Regions from separate parts of the Methylobacterium sp. GC_Met_3 genome, predicted to be linked through region 1. Evidence: riboswitches for the same ligand, from Rfam matches in the RefSeq annotation. Region 1 holds a riboswitch; the other holds the start of a gene.

The links. Region 1 has a riboswitch for thiamine pyrophosphate ahead of thiO (glycine oxidase ThiO). Riboswitches for the same ligand answer to the same signal wherever they lie in the genome.
Region 2: linked by a shared signal. The riboswitch ahead of thiC (phosphomethylpyrimidine synthase ThiC) and the one ahead of thiO (glycine oxidase ThiO) in region 1 are both predicted to bind thiamine pyrophosphate.

The regions. Positions count from the first base shown of each region.
Region 1 is NZ_JALNUL010000004.1:26,781-31,019, forward strand. It holds gene OXS27_RS07330 (glycosyltransferase) at 1-332, opposite strand, end outside; gene OXS27_RS07335 (TIGR02281 family clan AA aspartic protease) at 588-1,097, opposite strand; TPP riboswitch at 1,313-1,441, shown strand; gene thiO (glycine oxidase ThiO) at 1,539-2,729, shown strand; gene thiS (sulfur carrier protein ThiS) at 2,726-2,938, shown strand; gene OXS27_RS07350 (thiazole synthase) at 2,941-3,744, shown strand; gene OXS27_RS07355 (thiamine phosphate synthase) at 3,741-4,239, shown strand, end outside.
Region 2 is NZ_JALNUL010000021.1:25,998-30,236, reverse strand. It holds gene OXS27_RS20955 (acyltransferase family protein) at 1-235, opposite strand, end outside; gene OXS27_RS20950 (restriction endonuclease) at 344-718, opposite strand; gene OXS27_RS20945 (alpha/beta hydrolase) at 742-1,569, opposite strand; TPP riboswitch at 1,734-1,839, shown strand; gene thiC (phosphomethylpyrimidine synthase ThiC) at 1,913-3,799, shown strand; gene OXS27_RS20935 (hypothetical protein) at 3,822-4,239, opposite strand, start outside.

The sequences.
Region 1 (4,239 bases):
GCCTCGGTCAGCTTCGGCATCGTGAAGCCGTCCGGGATGATCAGCGTGTCATCGGCGTCGATGATCAGCACGTAATCCCCGTGGCGCCGGGCGAGCTTCAGGGCCTCGTTCCGGTTCGTGGCGAAATCGACCCAGGGCCGCTCGACGAGGGCGCCCGGCATATCGGCCATCGCCGTGCGGATGATGTCCTGGGTCCCGTCCGTGGATCCGGTATCCACGATGATCCAGTGATCGATAATCGGCCGAACCGAATCCAGACACCGACGGATAACGTGGGCCTCATCCTTGACGATCATCGACAGACAGATCGTAGGCCCGGGTTTTTTCTTCATCGAACTGTCCCGCACGTCGATTTCGATGGTCAATCGCAATCACCAGCGCACATAACATGGCGCATCGGACGCGCAAAACGACCGAAGATCCACGATTAATAAATTGTTTATACTTATAGATCGGCAAAAAATGATTTTCTGAAGTCGATCATATAGACAGATACTGCGATAAAGCTCGTTTTTATCAGCCACATACCATGCACGTCTTCGCGCTGATGCGAGGCGGAAGGCAACGTGAGGACGCGTCCTGGTCGGTCAACCTCGGAGCGTCATCGTGCTGCCGGCAACGCTGAACTCACGCAGGCGCCCGAGGAACGACATCCCCAGCAGGCTGGTCGCGAGGAGCCCCCGCGGGATCACCACCGCCTCCACGTCCCGCACCGTGATCGATCCGATCTGCACCACCGCGATCCGGATCGGTGCGACCCGGACCCGACCGTTCGCCGTGTTCCAGACGCGGGTGAAATCCGCGGGGCCGACCCGGATCCCGATGCGTGCCGCATCCTCCTCGGAGAAGGCGCAGGCGCTCGCACCGGTATCCACCATCATCGGCAGCGTACGGCCGTCCAGCAGGGCCTGGACGAAGAAATGGCCGTTGCGGCCAGCCTGAAGCGCGACGCCCGACGTCACGGCGTCGTCGAGGGCCGGCCCCGTCTGGGACGCGACGAGCAGGGCGGCCGGCACGGGGCGGAGGCTCTCACGCAGCTTCTGCACGGCCGTGACACCCAGGAAGCCGAGTGTGCAGACGAGCAGGATTGTGCGCACGCGGGTCAGCCTGTGGATGGGGGTGCAGCCGTTGGGCGATGAGACCCCGGACCCATGAAGGGATCGTGCGCGGGACCTGACGCCGGCGCCGTGGGGTGCCGATTCCGCGCGGCGTGGTGTCCGGACCATGACCGGAACCCGGCTGTTTTCGCCGTAAGACCGGTCGTCGCCCCGGCGGCGGGGTTGACCGGCGGCAGGCGGGCAACCAGATCTATGCCTGTTCCAGGGAGATCCCCGGCAAGGGGCTGAGAAACCGCTGGCACGTCCGTCAGGACCTGCGGCGCGGAAATCCTTCGAACCTGATCCGGCTCATACCGGCGTAGGGATTGGACCGCGGCCGCCCGACAGGCAGGCCACAGCTTCGCACCGAAGCACCTGGCCCGATCTCCACGTTGGAATCTTGTGGAGAGACGCGTGTCCCTGGACCGCCCCCCGTCACCGATCGGACAACGCCGCGGCCCCTCGGGCGCACGCGAGCAGGTCCATCTTCCCGACGCCACCGACATCGCGATTGTCGGCGGCGGGCTGATCGGCCTGTCGATCGCGTGGCGGCTCGCCCGCGCCGGCCGTTCCGTGACCGTGCTGGAGCGCGAGACGATCGGCGCGGGCGCGAGCCTCGCGGCCACCGGGATGCTGGCGCCGGCCGCCGAACACGAGCCCGGCTCCGATCCGCTGCTGCCGCTCGCCCTGGACTCGCTCCGGCGCTGGCCGGCCTTCCGCGATGCCCTGGAGGCCGATGCGGGCCTGTCGATCGACTACCGGCCGGACGGCACGCTGGTCCTGGCGGTCGGCCGCGACGAGGTCGAGCGCCTGCGCTTCCGCTACGATCTCCAACGCCGCTCCGGGCTCGACGCGACGTGGCTGCCGGGCAGCGAGGTCCGGCGCCTGGAGCCCGGCCTGCGCCCTTCGATCACCGCCGGCGTTCACTGCCCGATGGACCATCAGGTCGATCCGTGCCGGGTGATGGCCGCTTTGGCGGAGGCCTGCCGTCGGGCCGGCGTCAGCCTGATCGAGCACGCCCCGGTGACCGCCCTCGACTGGTCGGGGGGCCGCGTCGCGGGCCTCCGCGTCGGCGAGCACGCCATCCGGTGCGGGACCGTGATCCTGGCCTCGGGCGCCTGGAGCGGGGAGGGTGGGCTGCTGCCGGAAACCCTGTCGCTGCCGGTGCGGCCCCTGAAGGGCCAGTCCCTGGCCCTGCGCACCACGCGCCGGACGGGCACGCTCGGCCGGATGGTCTGGACCGAGCAGGTCCACATGGCGCCGAAGAGCGACGGCCAGCTCATCGTCGGCGCCACCGTTGAGGATTGCGGCTTCCGCCCCGGCGTCACCGCGGGCGGCCTCTACGCGCTGCTCGAAGGCGCGCGCCGGGTCCTGCCGGGGATCGAGGAGATGGACGTCGAGGCCGTCTGGAGCGGCTACCGGCCGACCTCGGACGACGACGCGCCGATCATCGACACGCTGGCGCCCGGCCTTGTCGCCGCCACCGGCCATCATCGCAACGGCTATCTGCTGGCCCCCGTCACCGCCGATGCCGTGGCCGAACTGGTGACGGACGGCGCATTGCCCGAGGTGGCCCGTCCCTTCACCCGGGCGCGGTTCGCTCAGGCCGAGCCCTGGAGGGCCTCGGCATGAAGCTGTTCATCAACGGCGAGCCGCGCGAGCGCGACGCCGGGACCGTGGACGCCCTGTTTCGCCAGGAGGCGGAGGAAAGCGGCATCGAGAGCCCGCAGGGCGTCGCCATTGCGCTGAACGGCCGGGTGCTCCGCCGCCGGGACTGGGGCGAGACCCCGGTCGCCGAGGGCGACCGCGTCGAGATCGTCCGCGCCATGCAGGGAGGTTGACCATGGACCAGAGCGTCACGCCGCTGCGCCCCGATCCGGAGGCCGACAGCTTCACCATCGCCGGGGTGAGCTTGTCGTCCCGATTGTTCATCGGCACCGCCGGTTATCCCACACAGGCGATCATGCGCGACGCCGTCGCGGCGAGCGGAGCCGAGGTGGTGACCGCCTCGATCCGCCGGGTCTCGCTTCAGGGCCACGGCTCGGACACGGTGACGCTGCTGAAGGGCAGGCGCTTCCTGCCGAACACCGCCGGCTGCGAGACCGCCCGCGACGCGATCATGACCGCCGAACTCGCCCGTGAGGCGTTGGACACCAACTGGATCAAGGTCGAGGTGATCGGCGACCGTGAGACCCTGTACCCGGATGTCGTCGAGTTGATGGAGGCCTGCCGCCACCTCGTGGACGACGGCTTCGTGGTCCTGCCCTATTGCAACGACGACCCGATCGTCTGCCAGCGCCTGGAGGATCTCGGCTGCGCCGCCGTGATGCCGATGGGCTCGCTGATCGGCTCCGGGATGGGGGTGGCCAACCCGGCCAATCTCGAGCTGATCTGCCGCCGGGCCAAAGTGCCCGTGGTGGTCGATGCCGGGATCGGCACGGCGTCGGATGCGGTGATCGCCATGGAGCTCGGGGCGTCCGCCTGCCTGATCAACACCGCGGTCGCCAAGGCCGACGACCCGGTGCGCATGGCCCGTGCCATGGGCCGGGCCGTGGCGGCCGGGCGCGACGCGTACCTGGCCGGACGCATCCCGCGGCGCGGACGGGCCGAGCCGTCGAGCCCACAACTCGGCCTCGTCGGCTCGTGAGGAAGCTCCCGTCGCCGCTGCTGGCGGTGACGGACCGGCACGGCCACGCGCGGCCGCTCGCCGAGACCGTCCAGGCGATCCTGGACGGCAGCGGCCGCTGGATCTGGTTCCGCGACCGCGACCTGGAGCCCGAGGCCCGATTGCGGCTCGGTGAGGCCGTGGCCGAGCGTGTAAGGGCGGCGGGCGGGATCCTGACAGTCGGGGCCGATGTCGCTCTGGCCCGGGCGCTCGGCGCCGACGGAGTGCATCTCGGCGGCGGCTCGGATGCGGAGGCGATCGCCGCTGCACGGGACGCGCTGGGAACGGAGTCGCTGATCGGGGTATCGGCTCATGCGCTGCAGGAGGTTGTGCAGGCCGCGGCGGCCGGCGCCGATTACGTGACGCTCAGCCCGATCTTTCCGACTGCGAGCAAGCCGGGCTACGGACCGACCCTCGGCCCCGACGGGATCGCCGCCGCACGACGTGCGAGCCTCCCGGTCGTGGCACTCGGCGGTA
Region 2 (4,239 bases), on a different contig from region 1:
AGAACAGGCGCCAGTCGCGGTCGATCACCCGCCCCATGAACAGGCCCGACAGCAGGAAGAAGTCCGGGATCCGGAACGGTTTCGCGAAGGCGACCACCGGGTGGAGGAATCCCTCCCCGCCCATGGCGTCGCCGGTGCCCGTCACGGCATGCATCATCACGACCAGGAGGATGCAGATCCCCTTGGCGATATCGACCCAGGCCAGTCGATCCCGTGCGTCTGCTGCTCCGGCCATCATCGCATCCCCGATACAGGGATGATCCTGGACCCCATGTGGTTGACGGCAAGATTCGAGGCACAATCGATCTGCCGACGTAGCCAAGACTTCGTAAATATTCGCCGCTCAGATCTTGCGGCGCGAGGTCCGCCGGTCGCGGGTCATGCGCGTGGCGGCATGAAAATCGTCGGGCTTGCCGCGGACCCAGGCGAGAAACCGGGCGATCTCCGGATCGGTACGCAGCGCATCGACCTCGGCGAGCCGGTTGGCGATCTCTGCTTCGCTGTAGCGGGCGTGGATCGCCGAGTGGCAGATCTGGTGCAGCCGGACGGTGCCACGATGGGTTCCACCCTTCAGCTTGGGCGTCAGATGGTGGAGGCTGGAGCGGGCGCGCGGTGGGATCGGCCTCTCGCAGAGCGGGCAGACCGGATCGACCCGCGCGGCGTCGCCCGGCTGCGCGGGATCATCGGCATTCCAGCGCCGGGACCGCCGTCCGACCACGCACGCCCTCCTTCATCCGCCCACTACCCCGCCGTCTCGGCCGCCGCGCAGCCCCCGCCGACACGCGCGCCGAACGTAGCTTCTGCCTCGCGATCCCGGAGGCCCAGGATGGAGACGTGATCGCCCGGTACCAGCTCGATCCGCGCCCGGGGTCCGGCCGCGGCAGCGAGCGCCAAAGCAAGCTTGGCCGGCACCACCGGATCGTCGCGGCCCTGGACGATCAGGACCGGCGCCGTCCCGGAACGGATGCGCAGATCCGAGCGGTAGGTGTCGCGCAGGAGCCAGGATGGTGCCAGCGGGGCATGCAGCCGCACCGTGTGGGTCATCGAGTCGAACGGCGCCTCAAGGTAGAGCCCGATCGCGGAATAACGCTCGGCGACCGCGACCGCGATGGCTGCCCCGAGGGAATGGCCGTGCAGCAGGATCGGCGCACCCGGCGCCCGCGCCGCCGCCTCCGCCACGGCGGCCAGACCGTCGCGGATCAGGCCGTCTTCGCTGGGATGGCCGGTCGAACCCGGATAACCGCGATAGGCCGGGGTCAGCAGGCCCCAGCCGCCCGCCCGCCAGGGGTCTGCAGAGAAGCGCGCTGCATGCGGTTCCGGGCGACCACCGTTGCCGTGAAAGCTGACCACGATGCCGCAACCTGGCCGCGGCGCGCGCCAAAGAGCGTGCAGGGTTTCCCTGTCGCTGGTGGCGATCGTGATCGGCGCGACCTCCGGCGGCACCGGCGCGAGGGGCGGTGGATGATAGGCGCCCGGATAGAGAAAGCGGCGTTGCCCAAGGGCGAGCGCGGCAAGCGCCAAGCCGGAGAGCAGCAGTACGGTAAGCACGAGAGCGGCGAGAAGGCGCATTCGAAACGGCGGTGAGCAGCGTTTGGCGTGAGTGCCCTCCCCTAGGCCCGCCCGGGTCGCCCTTGCAATCGGGGCCGCTTGGAACGCTGCCAGACCATCCGGAGCGGATGTCGTTCGGACGTTTTATGCAGCATTGACAAAGGCACCGGCAACCGTGAGTCTTGAATCGTTCCGAGGGGAGCCCCGCAGGGGGCTGAGATTGGGCATCCGGCCCTGACCCTTGAACCTGATCCGGCTCATACCGGCGGAGGGACGGGAACCTGCGGCTGCGCGCCTCGCGGCCGGCTCTCTCATCTCACCCATCGCGTGGACCGGACCGCTCCGAAGCGAGGAGAGGCCCACGATGAACGCACCCGTTCGCCCCAAGGACGTGACAGGCAACCCCGAGGCCGTGACCACCGGTCCGGTCACCGGATCGCGCAAGGTCTATGCGAGCCCGGCCGGCCGCTCGGACATCCGTGTGCCCTATCGTGAGATCGCCCTCTCCGACCCGAAGGAAGCACCGGTGCGGGTCTACGACCCGTCGGGCCCCTACACAGAAACCGACGTACGCATTGACCTCAGCGCCGGCCTGACCGGCGTGCGCGAGCCCTGGATCGCGGCCCGCGGCTACGCGGCGGTCGAGCCCCGGGCGGTCAAGCCGGAGGATAACGGTTTTGCCGGCGACAAGCTCGTGGCCCCCTGCCCCGCCGAGCGGACCATCCGCAAGGCGGCGCCCGGCCAAAAGGTGACGCAGTACGAGTTCGCCCGCGCCGGAATCATCACCGAGGAAATGATCTACGTCGCCCACCGCGAGAACGCCTGCCGCGAGCAGATGCTGGAGGGCGCTGAGGCCACGCTCGCCGACGGCCAGAGCTTCGGCGCTTCGGTGCCGCCCTTCATCACCCCCGAATTCGTCCGCGACGAGATCGCCCGGGGCCGCGCGATCATCCCGGCCAACATCAACCACACCGAATTGGAGCCGATGGCGATCGGCCGGAATTTCCTGGTCAAGATCAACGCCAATATCGGCAACTCGGCTGTGACCTCGTCGGCCGCCGAAGAGGTCGAGAAGCTGGTCTGGTCGATCCGCTGGGGCGCCGACACGGTCATGGACCTGTCGACCGGGCGCAACATCCACAACATCCGCTCGTGGATCATCCGGAACAGCCCGGTTCCGATCGGCACGGTGCCGATCTACCAGGCACTGGAGAAGGTCGGCGGCGATCCGCTCAAGCTCGACTGGGAGGTGTTCAAGGACACCCTGATCGAGCAGGCCGAGCAGGGCATCGACTACTTCACCATCCATGCCGGCGTGCGCCTCGCCCACGTGCCGCTGACCGCCCGACGCGTCACCGGCATCGTCTCGCGCGGTGGCTCGATCATGGCCCGCTGGTGCCTCGCCGGGCACCGCGAATCGTTCCTCTACGAGCGGTTCGACGAGATCTGCGACATCATGCGGGCCTACGACGTGTCGTTTTCGCTGGGCGATGGATTGCGCCCCGGCTCGATCGCCGACGCCAACGATGCCGCGCAGTTCGGCGAGCTCGAGACCCTGGGCGAACTGACCAAGGTCGCCTGGGACAAGGGCTGCCAAGTGATGATCGAGGGCCCCGGCCACGTGCCGATGCACAAGATCAAGGTCAACATGGAGAAGCAGCTGAGGGAGTGCGGCGAGGCGCCGTTCTATACCCTCGGCCCGCTGACCACCGACATCGCCCCCGGTTACGACCACATCACCTCCGGCATCGGCGCCGCGATGATCGGCTGGTTCGGCACCGCGATGCTCTGCTACGTCACCCCGAAGGAGCATCTCGGCCTGCCCGACCGGGACGACGTGAAGACCGGCGTGATCACCTACAAGATCGCTGCCCACGCCGCCGACCTCGCCAAGGGCCACCCGGCCGCGCAGCTGCGCGACGATGCGCTGAGCCGCGCCCGGTTCGACTTCCGCTGGGAGGACCAGTTCAACCTGGGCCTCGATCCGGATACGGCCCGCCGCTACCACGACGAGACCCTGCCCAAGGACGCCCACAAGGTCGCGCATTTTTGCTCGATGTGCGGGCCGAAATTCTGCTCGATGAAGATCACGCAGGACCTGCGCGCCGAGGTGCTGGCGATGGAGGAGGCCGGCGAGGTCGTGGGTGCGGCGCCCGTGATGACCAAGGCCGAGGCCGAAGCCGGCATGAAGGCGAAGTCGCAGGAATTCCTGGCCGAAGGCGGGAACCTCTACGTCGACGCCGCCGAGTGAGGCGACGGCACGCCCGGTCCGTTCAGGATGCGGGCGTGCCACAGGCAGCGATCGGATCGTCGCCGGAGGGAGCCTGGATCTCGATGACGGATCCCGGGCCGGCACCGTAGCCGTCGTGCAAAGCCGCGAGCATCAGATCCGCCGCGATGGTGACATCCGGCGGGTCCCCGATTTCGACCTCGCGGGCGAAGTTCTTGCGCGGGCTCGCCTGGACATAGCCGAGCGCGTTCAGAGCCGCGCGCTCGGCCGGGTCGAGCCGCAGCCGCCCTTCGCCGGTTGGACCGTAGGCGCCGGACGAGGCCTCGCAGAACATCCGTGTGTCGCGATCGTGGTAGATGCACTGCACGTAGCGCTGAGGCGCGCCGCGCAACGCGACGATGATGAAGCGGTCCCGCGACTCTTCGACCAGGCCACGCTGATGCATGATCTCGAGGCGCTCC